DNA from 4 places in the Salipaludibacillus sp. HK11 genome. Region 3 is predicted to be linked to each of the others. Evidence: riboswitches for the same ligand, from Rfam matches in the RefSeq annotation. Region 3 holds a riboswitch; each other region holds the start of a gene.
What was found. A riboswitch is a leader RNA that binds a small molecule or an ion and turns the genes downstream of it on or off. The one in region 3 is predicted to bind cyclic di-GMP.
Positions count from the first base shown of each region.

Region 1: another riboswitch for cyclic di-GMP. It lies ahead of ACM26V_RS19990 (flagellar assembly protein A); the one in region 3 lies ahead of ACM26V_RS10470 (competence type IV pilus major pilin ComGC).
Region 2: another riboswitch for cyclic di-GMP. It lies ahead of ACM26V_RS21460 (putative bifunctional diguanylate cyclase/phosphodiesterase); the one in region 3 lies ahead of ACM26V_RS10470 (competence type IV pilus major pilin ComGC).
Region 4: another riboswitch for cyclic di-GMP. It lies ahead of ACM26V_RS20785 (anti-repressor SinI family protein); the one in region 3 lies ahead of ACM26V_RS10470 (competence type IV pilus major pilin ComGC).

Region 1 is NZ_CP181045.1:4,204,969-4,209,732, forward strand. Features, by position in the region: gene ACM26V_RS19990 (flagellar assembly protein A) at 24-2,075, opposite strand; cyclic di-GMP riboswitch class I at 2,123-2,209, opposite strand; gene ACM26V_RS19995 (fluoride efflux transporter FluC) at 2,413-2,820, shown strand; gene crcB (fluoride efflux transporter CrcB) at 2,817-3,194, shown strand; gene ACM26V_RS20005 (BCCT family transporter) at 3,246-4,764, opposite strand, start outside.
Region 2 is NZ_CP181045.1:4,531,425-4,536,188, reverse strand. Features, by position in the region: gene ACM26V_RS21460 (putative bifunctional diguanylate cyclase/phosphodiesterase) at 1-2,153, opposite strand, end outside; cyclic di-GMP riboswitch class I at 2,251-2,332, opposite strand; gene ACM26V_RS21455 (MATE family efflux transporter) at 2,492-3,865, opposite strand; gene ACM26V_RS21450 (SDR family oxidoreductase) at 4,113-4,757, opposite strand.
Region 3 is NZ_CP181045.1:2,101,157-2,105,920, forward strand. Features, by position in the region: gene pilM (type IV pilus biogenesis protein PilM) at 1-452, opposite strand, end outside; gene ACM26V_RS10465 (prepilin peptidase) at 437-1,219, opposite strand; gene ACM26V_RS10470 (competence type IV pilus major pilin ComGC) at 1,345-1,779, opposite strand; cyclic di-GMP riboswitch class II at 1,865-1,946, opposite strand; gene ACM26V_RS10475 (type II secretion system F family protein) at 1,951-3,156, opposite strand; gene ACM26V_RS10480 (type IV pilus twitching motility protein PilT) at 3,156-4,196, opposite strand; gene ACM26V_RS10485 (GspE/PulE family protein) at 4,206-4,764, opposite strand, start outside.
Region 4 is NZ_CP181045.1:4,376,042-4,380,805, reverse strand. Features, by position in the region: gene ACM26V_RS20800 (YfhD family protein) at 1-183, shown strand, start outside; gene ACM26V_RS20795 (hypothetical protein) at 327-1,052, shown strand; gene ACM26V_RS20790 (N-acetylmuramoyl-L-alanine amidase) at 1,165-2,151, opposite strand; gene ACM26V_RS20785 (anti-repressor SinI family protein) at 2,528-2,692, opposite strand; cyclic di-GMP riboswitch class I at 2,727-2,818, opposite strand; gene ACM26V_RS20780 (response regulator transcription factor) at 3,055-3,756, opposite strand; gene ACM26V_RS20775 (ATP-binding protein) at 3,761-4,764, opposite strand, start outside.

The DNA of each region.
Region 1 (4,764 bases), 2.1 Mb from region 3:
CTATTATATTTCGCAATATCAATTTAATAAAATACTAAATTTTCATTCTCATCCAAATGAGCTCGAATATCAAAGTAATCCTTTTTGAAAACATATTGTTTGTCACCGACTTTTATAACAGTGTCTGCCATGACTTCTTTGATTTTAATCTGTTGGTCATATGGGACTTCAATGAATGTTTTTACTCCTGAGGCTGAACCTGCTTGCTCAATTGTAACGCCTTCTTTGCCATGAATCCGTCCGCCCATTGTTTTCCCTTTAATGGTTACACTTCCATCGGAATGGATGAAAGTGTTCACACAACCCTTGCCTTGAATATAGACATCTCCATTACAATGAATCTCACTATTCATTGAGTAATTAAGAGTAATAGAAGAATTGTTTTCTATTGGGCTTTGACATATTTCCATTAAACTATGCGCTTCATTTATGAGATCATCAACATCAGAATTTGATTTTATTACATTGTGATTGTTAACAAGAAAGCTTTTGTATAACTTTATCGCAAATGTATGCCAGCTTCGGTCGAGTAAATCTTGTCTTTCATTAATGGCTTTAACTAACTGTGTAGTTGTTGGTTTTAAATCCTTAAATTTAGTCTCTGCCAACACTTTAATAACAGGAGTCAATCCTTGTTGGCTTTGATACGTGTCCTGGAATTTAGCTGATTGAGTTAATTGTTTCAACACTGTAACGAAAGGTTCAAATATGTGAATGAATGGCTCTAGTTTCTTAGCTATCTCTTCAAAAACTAAACTGTTCTTACCAGCAATCAGTGAACTATTAATCGAGTTACCTACGATGGTAATTGAATTTCGCGTTTGAATAGAACTATGAAAAACATTTCGGTGCATCCATGCAGATCCTTCTGCATCGACGGTCATTTGTTCATTTACATGACCAGTTATTTCAACATCACCGACAAAATGTATATTACCGTCTTCCATATTCAAATCGCCACGATGTAATAGTTTTGGTAGAATAGATACACGTACAAGTTGGCCAATTTGTTCTACTTTCGGTCTGCCCTTCGTTATTGCAATAATTTTATTTTCTTCTGGCAAATATTCTATCCCACTACCCATCTTGAGAATGACCGGCTCACCTGATTTCGCTTTGAGACTTTCACCATAAACATTTATTCCATCTTCTCCAGGAGTCGGATCCATAATAGTAGCTAACATTTCTCCTTCCTCTATGGAAGGAATGTAAATGGATTCTCTGAAATCAATGCTTCCATCGATTTTTTCAGAAAAGGGTGTTGTTCGCTCGTGAATGTCGATAGAGTAAGAAACTTCTCCATTGGAGCCGTCTTTGGGCAACATTCCTTCAGCAATTATATATGATTCTGGTTCGCTGGATTGACATGCAGATTTGATTCGATCGTGCTGAATATTTTCAGTAATTTTCATTTTTTCTAATTGGTCATAGACATCTTTTTCTGTAAGCTGGTTGTTAACTTGTGTGGCTTGAGCGACTTGAATCTTTATTACGTCAGTAGGAGGGTGGTCTTCTATGGATGGGATAATATAATAACCAGGTTCAACAGCTAGAGTTACCTCTTGGTGTTGCTGGTCCACCTTCACCGACCACTTTGTTTCAATCGCTTTTGTCTCTAAGTCGAACTTTAATAAATCACCATTAGTTAAATAGGTTCTACCTTTTACAGGCTCACTATTTTTTAAAACAGTAAAATCCGGTGGCACTTCAAGTAGTGGTTTTTTCGTTTCTGTGTCTTGAAAGTAGAGGCTACCATCTTTGACCCATGCTTTGCCTTGTAAATTTTGGTTAGAAAGGTCTGACAAAGGGGTAGCTTGCGATGGGGATGAGTGGTGATCTTGAATCTCCTTTTTAAGCCAATCTTCCCATCCAGAATCATTTTGATCGCTAGTTGTAGAGTTGTCTATTTTAGAAACAATGATTTTTGCCTTTGATCTATTGAGTCCAAATAGGCGCTCAGAACCTGGATCAACAATTTCAATATGCACATCTTTTTTTTCTAGTTTTAATTGATGGAGTGCCTTCTCAATGGCAGAATCCACATTTTTACCTTGAAATATCAATGACTCAGTCAAGGCAATCACCACCTCTTCAAATAAATTGTAGAAGCAGACTTTTCTGCTTCGGCAGCTCGGCGATCATAGAAGATGTCTTCCTTAGACCCGTAGCTTTGCGCCACTATTTTTCAATAGGTTTGCCATTATCGTCAGTTAATGTAATATTGTAGTAATTTCTACTTATATCATACTCTATTTTGTTAATGATGAAAACGTTTATTTCAGCTCTTAAAACATTATTGCTGTGTTTGCGTGAGCATTAATTTCTTCTTGATCATTAGAAATCATTTGTCATGCTTAGTGACAAAGAACTATACTCTAGCTAGGTGAGTATTTAGTAAATAAGGTGGTTACCATGAAACTGAAAATTTGGATAATAATATCGATATTTTTTGGCGGGGTACTCGGAACGTTGCTTAGGTATGTCATCAATTTACAAACGATGACATTACTTTTCCCTATAGGGACTGTCATTGAAAATTTGCTGGGTAGCTTTTTACTTGGGGTGTTAACAGGATGGATTGTTGTGAAAGTAATTCCTCCTGTTGTGAAGGAAGGAATAGGTGTAGGATTTTGTGGTGGATTCACGACGATGTCAACGTTAGCTGCAGATTCTGTATTTTTAGCAGGGCAAGAGACGTTATTTCAAGCCAGTTTGTATCTTGCAGTCTCTTTGTTAGGTGGAGTTGCACTAGCGTTTCTTGGCATCGCTATTGGACAGAGAGTAGCAACGGGTAAGAAGAAAGCAGGTGTTAAAGTGTGAACATCCTTATTGTCGCCTTAGGTGGAGGTTCTGGAGCAGTATGTAGATACTTGCTTGGTTTATGGATCAAAAATAATACAAAACAGAGAAAGATTCCTACCGCAATGCTATATGTTAATTTACTTGGTTCATTAGGGTTGGGAGTTTTGTTTGGGCTACTTTATCAGGAAACCCCTTTCGTAGACTATGATAACCCAATATTTTTACTACTCGGAGTCGGTTTCTTTGGTGCTTTTACGACGTTCTCAACTTTTACTGTGGAAGCATCTAGCTTGATGAATAAAAGTAAGTGGCGAGAGCTAGGAATTTATATTGGATTTTCAGTAACTGGATGTATTGCTATGTTTGTTTTAGGGATGTTTTTAATAACTTAAAGGCAGATGAAAAACGCATGATCCCTAGGACCATGCGTTTTTTACTATGAATTATTTTTTATCCTTCTGGTGATCTTGATCTGATTCGTCTTTTTTATCTGCTTCCAAATCTCCGTTTAATTGATCACCAATATCGTCACGTAAGTCGTCATAAATTTTCTCTTTAAATTCATCATAGACTTCTTTCTTAATATCATCGTATACTTCATCTTTGACTTTTTCATAGACGTCCTTTTTTATTTCTGTGTAGGCTTGATCTTTAAAATCATCATATGCTTCGTCTTTCATTTGTTCATAAACATCATCTTTTATTTCGTCGTACGCTTCATCTTTGAAGTCATCGTAGATGTTTTCTTTCATCCCACCGTATACTTCTTCTTTGACTTTTTTGCGCTCACGTTTCGAGGTGTGGAGTCTGTCAGCTTTTAAATCTTTCCCCATCATCAGTAATAAAGAAAAGATCATGACCAACATGATAATCGCAAACGGCAGAGCGGCAACGATGGAAGCGGTTTGTAACCCCTCGAGTCCACCACTGACTAATAAAACACTTGCAGTACCTGCAATTAATAGTCCCCAAATTACTTTGATCGATAATTTAGGTGCTAAACTTCCAGCACTCGTCATTGCACCTAAAACATATGAAGCCGAGTCTGCTGACGTGATAAAGAAGACGACAATCAAAAGCACAGCCAAAATACTCATGAAAGTACTAAGTGGTAAATTTTCTAACATGGCAAACAAGGCAACCTCGACGTCATTTTGGACAAGACCACCGATTTGATCATTGCCGCCTAAAATCATATCTAAGGCGGTACCACCAAATGCAGTAAACCATAGTGCTGCTAATAGAGAAGGGACAATTAATACCCCTGCAACGAATTCACGAATCGATCTTCCTCTAGATATTCGTGCAATGAAAATCCCCATAAATGGTGCCCATGAAATATGCCAAGCCCAAAAGAAGATCGTATTATTGCCAAGCCATTCACCGTCACCAAACGGGTTTAAATCCAAGCTCATTTGCGTCACATTTGTGATGTAGCCGCCGACCGTCGTCACAAAATTTTGCGCAATGAACAATGTTGGCCCAGTAATGATAACGAAAAGTAAAAGTATTGCAGCGATGGTTATATTGAGTGTACTTAAAATTTTAATACCTTTGTTGATACCGGTAGCGGCCGAGAACATAAATAAGACCGTAACGATTGCAATAATTGATAATTGCGTCGCTGGGGTATTTGGAATCCAATCGATTAAGTAAGATAGTCCACCAGTAATTTGCAAGGCACTAAGACCAAACGTTGTAGCGACACCTGTTGACGTTGCCAATACAGCAAGTACGTCGATCCCTTTTCCGAGAGGCCCATGCGCTCTGTCTCCTAAAATAGGTTGAAAAGCAGAACTAATCAATGCTGGTTGATCTTTTCTGAATTGTACATAGGCTAATGTGAGTGCTACTAAAGAAAAGATTGCCCATGGGTGTAGTGCCCAATGGAATACTCCGTAACGGAGACCAGCGGCAGCGCGAACACCTTCTGATGCACCAATGTAATCTGGGTGTGGATCA
Region 2 (4,764 bases), 2.4 Mb from region 3:
CTAAGATTTAAATTTGACCCAATATCAATAATCGTTTTTACCATTGATTCATCGGAGCCCTCGATAATATCATCAATAAATGACTTGTCTATTTTAAGTGTATCGATTGGCAATTCCTTAAGTATATGAAGTGATGAATAGCCAGTACCGAAGTCATCGATTGATGTTTTTACCCCAATCTCTCTTAGACCGATCAACACTGCCTTAGACTCTTCCACATTTTGTAAAATACTTTCTGTAATCTCTAACTCTAGAAACTCAGCTTTCAATCCAGTTTCTTGCAAAGCATTTCTCACAGTTTCTATAAAATCGCCATGCTGAAATTGCCGAACAGATACATTAACTGAAACGCACAATGATGGATATCCAATTTCTTGCCATGCCTTGTTTTGTTTACAGGCCACTCTAATAACCCATTCACCAATTGCTATAATTTGACCTGTCTCTTCTGCTACCGAGATAAATTCAACAGGTGAAATACGCCCCAACTCTGGGTGATCCCATCGTAATAAAGCTTCCATTCCTACTAGTTTTTCCGATTGTAATTCTATCTTCGGTTGATAGTAAAGAGTGAATTGCTTTCTGTCAATCGCATGTCTCAATTCCGTCTCTATTAACATTTTGCGCGCCAATTGATCATGTAAACCTGAAGAGAAAAAGTGAAATCCATTCCCGCCTCTCCCCTTTGCTAAATACATTGCGGCATCCGCATTTTTAAGTAATGTCTCACTGTTCGTACCATGCTCCGGGTAGGAACAGATTCCGATACTGGGGGTTATTGTTATTTCGTTCCTCTCTACAAAAAATGGCTTTACAAATGCTTTTTTTATCGATTTCGATAATTCAATGCATCTTTTTTTAGTAGAATTGGATAGGATTAGAACAAACTCGTCTCCTCCTAACCTATATAAACTTTCATCTGTTCCTAATACACTACTCAATCGTTCCGATGCCTCTTTTAGTATATTGTCTCCAATATGATGACCCAGCGTATCATTTACAATTTTAAAGCGATCTAAATCTATTAAGAGTAACGCTAAATTTTTATTGTTTTCAGCAGCTTGATTGACTATTTGTTCTAAATCGTTCTGAAAGCTAGTACGATTGTTTAATCCCGTTAGCGAATCATGATAGGCCAATTCTCTGTATTCATTTACTAAGTATTCATTTTTTCGAATTATCACGTAATGGCGCACAAGTATCAATACGAAGATAACAATTAAACCAATACTTAGCGCATTTAAATCCCAATTATAACTATGAGTTACTAAAACAATTAAAATAATACTACTTAAATAAGGGAATACTGCCTCCTGCCCATTGAAGATATTTCTAATTTCCCACTTTGGTTTGCGTTGATTTCCTTGGGCAAACTTGCCAGATAAACCAATCAGTATTAAAGCCGTTAACCATATTGGATCAATATAGTTTCCTGGTGCGTGAACCTGTCCAATTAATTCAAAGTAAGCATAACTCGTGTCAGAAATCACTTGTAAGAAGAAACCAACGACAATAAATAACATAATTCGTTTTTCGTTACTGAATTGAGAAAAATAATACAAGCAAGTAATAACGAATAAAATGCTGAGTGACGTTATAGGATAGGCTAAATTTATTATTGTATAATAAAAGGAAAATTCTGAATGGAGTATGATAGGTTCCATTAAATAATGTACACTTATCGCTGCTGCTGAAATCATAAAAATAATAATGTTGAAAAGATAATGGTTATTTTTAATGTAAATACTTATTAATTTTACTTTATATGTTAATGCCGTCAAAAAAAAGATATAAGCTAAGAGCCAGAATAGATAGGTACTGCCAGGGAAATGAGTCTCCCCTTCCAAGATAAAGTATAAAAACCAGAATGCATCAGCAAAAATATAAAATAGAATACCAATACTTAATAATAACCAAAAATACTTCTGCTTCCCTGTGATTGTCCGGTAAGCTTTAAAAATCCAAAAAAAACTCAAAGATCCCCACAAAACTGGAAAAACGCTTGCACCGAATACTCTCATCCATTCATTTTCTCTAAAAATATAAAACCAGCTATAAAAAAACAAAACACTTCCGATAAGGAACAATAACGTTCGCCATTTAGCTATGATCCACACCTCACATTCTATCAAACATTTTTGAAAAATTGACATTTTAAAATAGCAAATATTATAAAGACAGAATTTCTCTATAAGATACATAAAAAGGCTATTCCCCCCCATGGAAATAACCTTTAAACAACTAGTTATTCCTGGTAACCCAGCCGCCATAGTTCATCCTTAGGCCTGTAGCTTTGCGTCCTTGTTTTTCAACAAGTTTGCTCTTAACGGAATACACCTATACATTTATTAACTTTACATTTTATAGTTATATTATAACACAAAAAACAACATCACTAGTACTTTTTTCTAAAATATTTATCAAGTTATAGTCTATAAGACCCAAAAATTGTGAAGTCCATGTTGACAAAACCCTACTACTTAATTTTATATTACTTCAATCTATCCTCACTTAGTCCTATTTCCACGCGACGTTGAACAATTTGTAGTCGAACATAGAAACCAATTGCAGCACAAGTTAAACCTAACGTTATTCCAACCCATAATCCGAATGGACCTAGTTCTGTATAAGCTGAAAAATAATATCCCGCCGGAATCCCAATAATCCAATAAGAGATAAAAGCAGTAATAAATGGTACTTTGACATCTTTATAACCTCTTAACACACCTTGTAATCCTGATTGCGCCGCATCAGAAAGTTGATAGACAATCGCAATAATAAAGAATTGTCCTGCCATCAACACAACTTCACTATCATTTGTATAAAGATACGCAATTTGTTCTCTGAAAAAGAAGAGAAAAACTGCTCCGACTGCTAAGATGCCAATTCCACCCCAGACGCCAAGACGTCCATATTGTTTGGCAGCCCGAATCTTTCCCCCTCCCACAGAAAAACCTACAACAATTGTTAAGGCCATCGAAATACTTAATGGAATCATGAAAATAAGCGAAGTAAAACTTAATGCAATCTGATGCGCAGCAATGGTTACCGTAGTAAACATAACTCCCATCAATAGTGTTACAACTGAAAAGATGCTCGCCTCAAAGAAAATAGATAGACCTATCGGAATTCCAATCGAAAGCTGCTCTTTCCATGTTTTCCAAGATGGTTTCACCCATTTTACAAGAATTTGGTAATGTCTAATCACCGGTACTTTAAATGTCATCCATACACTAAAAAACAGAATGATCCAATACGTCAGTGCAGTTGCATAACCAGCACCAATACCGCCCAATGTTGGTAATCCAAAGTTACCAAATATAAAGCCATAGTTTAACAAAACATTAAAAGGAACTGCTGATACTGTAATAATCATTGTTATTCGTGTGAACCCTTGTCCATCAAAGAAATTGCGAAGTACATTCGCCAAAAATAACGGAATGATACCTATTGATAAGCCGACTAAATAGTGCAAAGAAATATGGGTTACAGCATCGGTTAAATTCATGATCGATAAAATTGGTTCAAGTAAAAATACTCCACCAACGACAACGATAAGAGCAAGAACAATTGATAAATATATCGCTTGTGTCACCGATTCGGAAATTTTATCTTTTCGACCACTTCCCACTAGCTGCGCTACAATTGTAGTTACAGCTAATAATATACCGTTAATTCCAGTGAACACCGGTAACCATAAACTAGAACCAATCGCAACGCCAGCTAAATCATCCGTACCTACCCGGCCAGACATCATTGTATCTACTAAATTCATTGCAAAAAAACTAACTTGTGTCACCATAATCGGCCATAATATTCTTGAGAATAGAAGTACTTTTTCTCTGCTTGTCTCTACATGTTCCATTTTTTCACCTATAATTTCATCGTTAAATTTTTAACCATATTCAGACAAGACTGCTGAAAATATACATCATCCTATTCTATCAAAAAAAGTTGAATAAATCCTTATCTTTTCATTTCAAAAACAACAAAAAAGTCATCGCATAGATTTCCCCCTATGAGATGACTTTTTTTATTTCTACTCCTTCTAAATTAAAACAAATTCAAAAAGCTACAATTCCAAAACTGAAATTGTAGCTTCAGTAATTTCATTATACCTTCTCAATAGCTTCGTCAATAGAGACATCACCATTTAATATTTCAAAAATTTTGCCATACGTATTTTTCTTGTCTAATGTTTCTACTACAACATGGCCAACATCAGCACGAGTAATTGTCGTATTCCGATGACCGATTTTCTCTTCAAGTAGTATTCTTCCAGTTGGTTCATCGTTCGTAAGTCCACCAGGCCTTACTATCGTATAATCTAGCCCACTAGCCTTAAGGTGATCATCTGCAAGTTTTTTTGCTACAACATAATGACGCATTTTTTCTGGAGCACTTTCCGGATCATCTACGTTGATGGCACTCACCATGACAAAGCGCTTTACACCTTGCTTCTTAGCTTCATCCACTGTTTTCATCGCTCCCCACAAATCAATGAGAACGGTTTTGTCAGCGCCTGTATGGGGCCCAGAACCTGCTGCAAATACAACGGCATCTACGTCTTTAAAAGCATGAGAAATATCACCTTCTAAGTCTGCAATAACTGTATCTGTAGCACCCAAATTTTTAAGCTCAGCTCCCTGTTCTGCTTTTCTAACCATCGCTATAGCCTGATGTTCTTCAGATTTCCCAAAGTGCTTAAGACTATGTCTAGCAACTTGTCCATTTGCACCTACAATTAGTACTTTCATGTTGATC
Region 3 (4,764 bases):
TTGTTGGTTAACTGTTCCGGAACAGCAAACAAAAGAATTTGTTTTATTTCTCTTTCCGCTTCATCATTCAACAAGAAAAAATCAAAGTACGCTTCATCAAATGGTAAATGAATCGTTGAACCAATCTCAAAGTTTATGTATCCTCGAATTTCTTCTTTTGATAGATCTTTAGGGACGTCTATTTGGCGAAAGAAAATAGACGAGTCTGGAACTAAAAACTTAATATCTTTACGTTTAAGCTTCCACTCTGTCACACACTCAGATAGTATCATCTCAAAACTATCTTCATCTATAATTTTACCTTTTTCTAAAACACCTTCAGGGATAACTCTCTCAAAATAATTAACGACCGTATCTACCGCCGGCTGTTTCGTCACGACACAGCGCAAGACATGATCTTTTATTTGAAAACTCACTTGCTCCTTTTTTCCAACTGTTATGATAGCCCCCATACAAAACCTCCATACATGAATACATTGATGTACCAATGAAAAATAGCCTCATGATAAAAATAACTGACCATTGCACCGATTGCTATAAACGGCCCGAATGGAATAGAACTTTTCCGCTGCGCTTTTTTCATTATAACGGCTGCAATCCCAAAAACCGCACCGATCAGAGATGAAAGAAAAACTGTCAGTAAAACGCCTTGAAAACCTAAGACGACACCGATCACTGCCATAAGTTTAATATCTCCGCCACCCATACCGCCTTTTGAGACAATAGCAAGAAGCAGAAAAAGAGTAAAACCAAATCCAGCACCAGCTAAACTATCCCACCAAGGGGAAAGTGGTTCAATCAATCGTAGAATCACTAATAAAACAAGAAAAAATAAGAGGATTTTATCGGGAATGAGCATCATTTCCAGATCTGAAATCGAAATGATTGCTAATAATGATATGAATACTAAAACTACCAGCAATTCTTTTGACCATCCCACCATGAGTGGTGAAATCGTGAAAAGACATGCCGTTGTCAGTTCGAAAAATGGGTATTTAACTGAAACAGACGACTGGCAGTTACGACAGCGTCCTTTTTGAAAAAGAAAGGAAACGACGGGAATAAGCTCTATCCATGTCAATGTCTTTTCGCAGTTTGGACAATGGGAACGTGGTTTGACAATCGAAGTCCCTTTCGCCACGCGAAGACCGACAACATTATAAAAAGAGCCTAAAACGAGTCCAACAAGAAATAAATAGAAATGAAGAAATAATTCCATGAGTAGACGTCCTTTCTTGAGAAAAGAAAAATGTAGTAGTAATTAATAATACTTTTCAAATTCTTATATGTAAATCCCTCCCAGTAGGAGGGATTTGTTGAACCTGTTAAGATTTAATTATCCAATCAGTCAAATAAACTTCTGTCTAAATTGGACGCGAGTATTGCTCCTCCAAAATTGTTTTCTCCAATAACATAATCCCCTTCTATATCTGCAAGATAAACTCTATAAACTCTATTCTCATTGCTATCATCTCCCATGTAGACCGTACCATCATTGTAAGATCCTCCCCCCCATGGATCTTCTATTTCTTCAAGGTAACCTCCATCCACCAAATCATCTAAACTTACACTATCCTCACCTGGATTACTTGCATCATAAAGTCTAGCTGAACTAATCATCTGTTGTGCATTGGCAATATGAGCATCTTGCCTTGAATTATCAATCAACCCTCCTACACTAGGTATCGCAATTGCTGCGATGATTCCTAGTATGACGACGACAACTAGTAACTCGATGAGTGTTAAACCCTTCTGATTCTTCAACATTCTTTTAAACATGTTTGTTTCTCTCCTTTTTTCTGTTTTATTTTTTGGCTTTACACAATTCCAATGTCTGTCAACATCAAGATTATTTGCAACGCCTATATTTTTTGGCCGGTTGCACTACTCGCTCCAATTGACCTAAGTGCCCAAATAATGGTCAAAATTCATTGCTCCATTGTTATCTCATTAAACTTCTGAGTAAATTTGAAACATTGGGACGATAATGGAAATCACAATCGTTCCGACAATTACTGCAAGGAAGACAATCATAACTGGTTCAATCAATGCCTTTAGCTTATCAGTAGCATATTCCACTTCTTTTTCATAAAACTGCGCAACTTTTGTCAACATTTGATCGAGTGATCCGGTTTCTTCACCGATCGAGATCATCTGCACAACGAGCGGTGGATAAACCCAGTGCTTCCTCATTGGTTCTGTTAATCGTTGTCCACTTTCAAGAGCATCACGTGACTGTTTTAACGAGCGCGATATTACTTCATTTCCAACGACACGCTCGACCATTTGCAGAGACTGTAAAATTGGTACTGAGCTAGAAAATAATGAACTCAGCGTTCTCGTCATTCGAGCAAGTGCTGCTTTTTGCAACAACGGACCAAATACCGGGAGTTTCAGTAATGCATAATCGACATAATATTTCGTCTCTGGCTTTTGCACCACTGCCCAAAGTGATATTCCTACTAAAACAAACAAGAGAATAATTAACCACCATAATTGTGCAACTACGTCACTTGCTCCTAGGACAAACAGTGTGATACCAGGAAGCTCACCTCCTACATCACTGAGCATCGAAGCAAATGTTGGCACCACCGATGATAACAAGAAAATGATAACAGCTATCGCAACAACGCCTACAATCGCAGGGTAGGCCAAAGCCGCCTTGACTTTTTGCCTTGTTTCATGCTGCTTTTCGAATTGAAGCGCCAATTGATCTAATGTCTCATCTAAGGCCCCACTCGCTTCACCCGCTCGCACCATATGAATAAAGATCACAGGAAACACTTTTTTGTGCTCTGCCGCTGCATCTGAGAAAGCGCGGCCAGTGACTAGTTCGTCTTCAATTTGATCAAGTGCTCTCCCTAGTGCTTTACTAGAGGTTTGTTTTGCGAGAATTGCTGTTGCATCTCTTAATGACACACCAGAGTTTAATAGAGTAGAAAATTGTCGCAGAAACATCACGAAGTCTTCTAATTTCACTGGATTCCCTATTGAAATGTCTTTATTTAAAAACGTCGATTCCATTTGTTCAATCGAAGCTAAAGCCAATCCTTGCGTCCTTAATTTTTCAATCACCTGCTTTTTCGTTTGTCCTGAAATCGTTCCTTCTTTTTTCAAGCCATTCTTTAGTTTTCCTTTGTATTTAAATTGAGGCATTAGCCATTCCTCTCCTGCAAGTACGGATAAACTTCTTCATGACTGACTTCTTTTCGATTAAGCAATTCTTGAATCGACATTTCCAACGTATTCATACCTTCTTTTCGGCTCGTCTGCATGACATTCTGGATTTGGTGAATCTTCTCACTTCGAATCATGTTTGAAATTGCCGGATTATTAATTAAGATTTCTGTAGCTGCTCTTCTTCCTTGGCGATTTGCAGTTGGAAACAAGCGCTGTGAGATAATTGCTGTTAAAACACTAGCAAGTTGAATTCGTATTTGCGCTTGTTGGCCTGGTGGAAATACATCAATGATTCGATCAATTGTCGCAGGCGCACTAGACGTATGCAGCGTAGCAAACACTAAATGACCGGTCTCTGCAGCCGTAATCGCTGTAGCAATCGTTTCTAAATCTCTCATCTCACCGACCAAGATTACATCTGGATCCTGTCGAAGCGAAGCTCTAAGACCATTCGCAAACGACATGGTGTCACTGCCTACTTCCCGTTGATCAATGATACTATTTCCGTGCTTGTGCAAATATTCAATTGGATCTTCTAACGTAATAATGTGCTTCTTTTGCGTTTCATTTATATGTTTTAACATTGCTGCTAACGTTGTAGACTTCCCGCTTCCAGTAGGTCCTGTTACTAACACTAATCCCTGTTTTTTCTCAGCTATTTTAGTTAAAATTTGCGGCATTTGCAAATCTTCTAAATTCGGAATACTAGTTGAAATCACTCTAATCGCCAAACTAATATGTGACCGCTGGCGATAGGCATTAATACGAAAACGCGACACTTTTGGAATACCGTAAGAAAAGTCTACTTCGCCTTTTTCTTTTAGTGTCTCATTATAATCCGCTGGCAATAATGCTTCGGTCATCCCTTTCATCATATCCGGCAAAATCACTTCGCTATCCATCCTTACTAAATCACCATTGATGCGAAACACAGGTGGCATTCCGATAGTTAAGTGAAGGTCAGATGCTTGAATCGAAACGGCTTTTTTTAATAAGTGATTAATTTTTTCTTCCATGACTGTCACCTACTTTTCTGTCACTACTCTAAGTACTTCTTCCGTCGTCGTAAGTCCATGAATTACTTTTTGTAACCCATCGTCTACAAGAAAAGCCATCCCTTTTTCTAAAGCATAGTCGCGAATCTCTTGACTCGATTTTTCATTCATAATCATGTATTTGATCTCATCATCAATGACTAGTAATTCATGAATAGCTAACCTTCCACGGTAGCCTGTCATGTTGCACGTCGGGCACCCTTCTCCATAGTGAACATGAGTCGCATCAAAGTTACGACGTGAAAAAATATCTTGTTCTCGGACCGTGACTTCTCGAGATGTCTTACAATCTCGGCAAATCCGACGAACCAAACGCTGTGATAAAATGCCTGAGATAGAAGACCCCAATAGAAATGGTTCAATCTTCATATCTATGAGCCGATTAATCGTACTAATTGCATCATTCGTGTGAATCGTGCTAAGAACAAGATGTCCAGTTAACGATGCCCGAACAGCAATTTCGGCAGTTTCTGAGTCTCGAATTTCACCAACCATTACCACATCAGGATCTTGCCGTAAAATAGCACGT
Region 4 (4,764 bases), 2.3 Mb from region 3:
GGAAGTACAAGAAATCGTCGCCCCCGTGATAAAAATAAAAAATCGTTACCTCAGACACCAAAAAAAGATATCGCTACAGATAATTCTCCAGATTTGGAAATAGCAAAAGAGATGGACGATCTCTATGAACTACATGCAAGACCTGGGTACAGTCCAACAGAAGTTGAACGGAAAAAAACATAATCCACTAAGAACACTAGGATTGCACTTACCAACCCTAGTGTTTTCCCACGTAATCGCAAACCTTTAGAATAAATAAGTATTTCCCTCCATAGTTTACCTATATATAGGAAACCATAGAAGCTATTACGGCTGAAGGAGATTTCATGATGTCTATTGATGCCTTTATTATCGGGGGAGCATTCATCGCCATCCATTTACTAGCAAACGAATTTATACCTGATGACCGTATACAACGGTTACGATGGTTCTCTTTTTCAGGAGGACTTGCTGTTTCTTATGTCTTTGTTTATGTGCTCCCTACATTACATAAAGAACAGGATATTGCTAAAAGTTATACAAATACTTTAACGATGGAGTCGGAATTATATTTTGTTGGTTTGTTAGGCCTTCTCCTTTTCTACGGTATTCAAAAAATTGTGAGGAAAAAACAAAATCTGAACTACGAAAAAGCTAGGTCATTATTTTGGATGCAGATCAGTTTTTTTACGATTTATAATATGCTTGTTTCTTACACGGTCCTTTCTCATAAAGTTGCGGGGATACAAGCTGTTTTTTATGGACTTGCGGTTGGTCTTCATTTTATTGCAATTGCCCATGATTTATGGATCGAATACGGGGATCTTTATAATAAAATTGGGAGGTATGTTCTTGTTTGTGGAATTTTGGCTGGCTGGTACATTGGAATGAAGGTTACATTGCCTGCGTTGGTCCAAGCAATTATTTTTGCATTCATTTCAGGGGCAATGATCTTAAATGTTTTAAAATATGAGCTACCTCCTGACCAAGAAGCACACTATCCAACTTTTGCATTCGGCGTCGTCTCCTATACAGTAGTGACGATGTCATTGAAATACTTTTTTCAATGGTAATATAAAGTCACAGAAGCACTAGTGGATAATTTATATTTTTTTGTTCAACCTTAAAAGACATTCTCTCCTGTATTGAGGAGAAAATGCCTTTTAAATAAAAAGTGTCTCTTTATCAGCTAAATAAAGCTGTAAAAGTTTCTTGCCCAGCAATTCCATCGATCTTAATTCCTTGCGCTCGTTGAAATCTCCTTACCGCACTCTCGGTTTTCGGGCCGAATATTCCATCAATTGAACCTGGAGAGAATCCTTTACCTAAGAGTGTAGCCTGTAGAACCCAGGTAATATTTCCTCTTGCTCCTCTCCTTACATTAACAACTGCACCTCTCGTATTTGGGCCCCAAATTCCATCTACGACAAGCCTCCGATTAAATTGTTTGTTTAATTCCGTTTGTAACCCTTTTAACAAAGTTCCTTGTGTTTCAGGTCCGTAAATATTATCAACGGCAATCGAAAGGGCATATCTATCATTTAACGTTGATTGAATCTGACTGATTTCCCCTGATGGTGGAGAACCTTCTTCATCTGATCCGTTTGTCTCATCCGTCCCACTTTCAGTTCCATTCCCTTTTAGATTATAAATCGAAACAAGCCCATTGGTATGTCCTTTGGCTATCGCTTCCAAAAAATCGCTGTCTTTAAGCTTCGCAGCTTCAGCAGCATTATCAATAAATAGATTTTCTGTTAAAATTGCAGGCATGTTTGTACGACGGAGCACCGCAAAATTGGCGCTTTTTCTACCTCGATCTCTCACCCCTATTTGGGCAATAATCTCCGAATGCATAATTGATTGATTCGATCGCGTTTGTGACTTGACATTTCCATTCCAAATATACGATTCAAATCCAGTTCCACCAGCAGCATTCACATGAACAGAAATAAAATAATCTGCTCCCCAGGAATTCGCCAAAGTAGCTCGATTTGATAGTGAAATAAATCGATCATCTTCTCGACTCATCCTCACTTCCACATCGTTAAATCGATTTAACTGTCGTCTAATCCGTCTAGATATATCCAACACAAGATCTTTCTCTCTCAACCCATTCCCTATTGCTCCTGGATCATCTCCACCATGACCAGGATCTATAAAAATCTTAACCATAAACTTCTCCTCCTTTATTTGCAGAAAGCAATTGAGTAAGTTCGACTAGTCCCCTATTTACTTGTACTCCCTAGAAAAAACCTCCCCTTATCCACTATATAATGCGTTGTTAGCTCGAAACGTTTGGACAAGTGAAGGATATTTGTTAAAAATCATCATCTGCTTGCCAATTTTTGAGTTATTCAGCAACCTGCTTAAGATAAATCCTCAATAAATTAGTTTTTTTGGTTTTAATCCTTTAGCTAAGTTAAACATTCTTAAAGTAAAAAAAATACTGATCCATTTGGACCAGTAGCATACATGATTTACATTTATTTAATTGACGTTCATTCATGGAAAAAATGCAAACCTAAAAAAATACAGTACCAATAATAAATTATGACACATTCCCTTTTTGGTCATTCAAAACAATAAAACTTTTTTCACTTTTTCTGTGATTAAAAAATTGTAGAACATCCTCTGGAGTCATCCCTATCTCCCGAGCCTCTTCCATCAATTTTACCCATTCTTTGTCTAAGGTTGAGCCAAATGTATTTTCCATTGCTTCCCTAGACCTCCTTTCCCACAAGTACCTAATAGGCAGCCTGGCGATCATAGGCCTTTTTTTCAGACCGTTAGACCCATAGCTTTGCGCCACTGCTTTTAAGCAGGTTTGCCTTTTACTAGTAGGAAGATTTTAATCAAAGACAATGTGCTAATCGACGAAGTTACCATTGATATGTTTAAATTTTCTATCTTATTCAAGTGTACTCTTCCATCCCTAGAATTCCTTCACCTGTCAACCTGTCTAAATTTTAATATACAGGGCAAAGGTTAAATCTAAGTTAAATAAAGGGAAAAAAATGATTCTTTTTTTAAATTAGTATTAAAAATATACTAACCATAGAATAGCCACCTACAATGCTAGTTAACATCTTGAAACTTATAACCAAACCCACGCACCGTCTTAATATGAGACGGATGAGCTGGATCTTTCTCAATTTTCTTTCGCAAATTACGAATGTGGACGGAGACTGTTTTCAAATCTCCAAATTGGTCAATACCCCAAATTTGATTATAAATCTGTTCTGAACTAAACACTTGGTTAGGGTTCTTTAGAAATAGCAAGAGCAATTGGAGTTCCTTTGCATACAATGAAACGAGTTTATTATTAACAAACACTTCAAAGCTATTTAAATTTACAGATATTTCGCCCGATTGTAAGACTCGGGTACTCTTCACCTCACCGAAAGACTGTAACCCATTTCGACGTAAATTTGCCTTTATGCGGGCCTCTAATTCAGCAAGGTCAAACGGTTTCGTAATATAATCATCTCCGCCTGCATTGAGGCCTTTCACTTTATCAGTCGAAGATCTCTTACAACTCATGAAAATAATCGGAACATTTGTTATTAATCTAATTTTCTCACAAACTTCAAACCCTTCCATTCCAGGTAAAAGAATGTCCAATAATACTAATTCTGGTTGTTGTTCTGGGATTATATTTAAGGCATTTATCCCATTCTCAGCTGTAAAAACGAGATATCCTTTTTTTTGTAAATATAATGAAGTCAATTCACGAATGTCATCATCGTCTTCTACAATTAATATTTTCTCTGGATTCACTTACTCACACCCCTTCGTTTTTCACTGAATCTTTGAAAACAACTGGCAACGAGACAAAAAAAGAAGTCCCTGTTTCCGCTGAACTTTCAACCCATATTTCGCCTTTATGATATTCAATAATTTCTTTCGTTATCGCTAAACCTAACCCTGTCCCACTATCACCAGAATAATTGCTCCCTTTATAAAATCGTTCAAATATGTGGGGCAATGTCGATTGATCGATGCCAATTCCGTTATCCTTTACCTCAATAACTACCATACCATCAAACTCAAACGTTTTATTGTTTCGCTTATTTTTTGATACCTCCGCTGAAATCGTGATCACTCCACCAGAGGAAGTGTGTTTGATCGCATTAGAGATCAAATTAGAAAAAACCTGATCCATTCTCTCAATATCAATAAGGAGAATAGTTGTATCCACTCTATGTAGATAGTTTACATTCGTTTTTATAAGATTTATATTACTTTGATTCACTTCTAATTCAAATCTGTTATACACATCTAATAGCCATGGTTCAAGTTCAATATTTTCAATATTTAATCTCATTTTTCCAGATTCAAACTTTACAAGGTCAAACAAATCATTAATAAGACGATCTAATAATTTCACCTTATTTTCTACAATATTTAAGTATTTCAAGTTGCCAGCATCAATGTATCCTTCCTTAACCGTTTGCACGTAGCCTTGTAAAAACGTGATAGGCGTTCCTAATTCATGAGAAATATTCGATAGTAAATGAACTCTACCTTTTTCCATGTCAATTAATTCTTGATTTGATTCGATTAATTGCTCATTTCTCTCTGCTAATTCTTTCGTTCTCGCATCCACTTTATCTTCTAGATCATTATTTAAGTTTTTTAATTTGATATTTATATTTTTTAACTCCTCCGCTCTGTCTTTAATTTCTTTATCAGCCTGCTTTAATCGGATCAACGTCTTAGTTCGAGACAATAACTCTCTTTTATCTGAAGGCTTCGCTAAATAATCATTTGCTCCTACCTCAAACG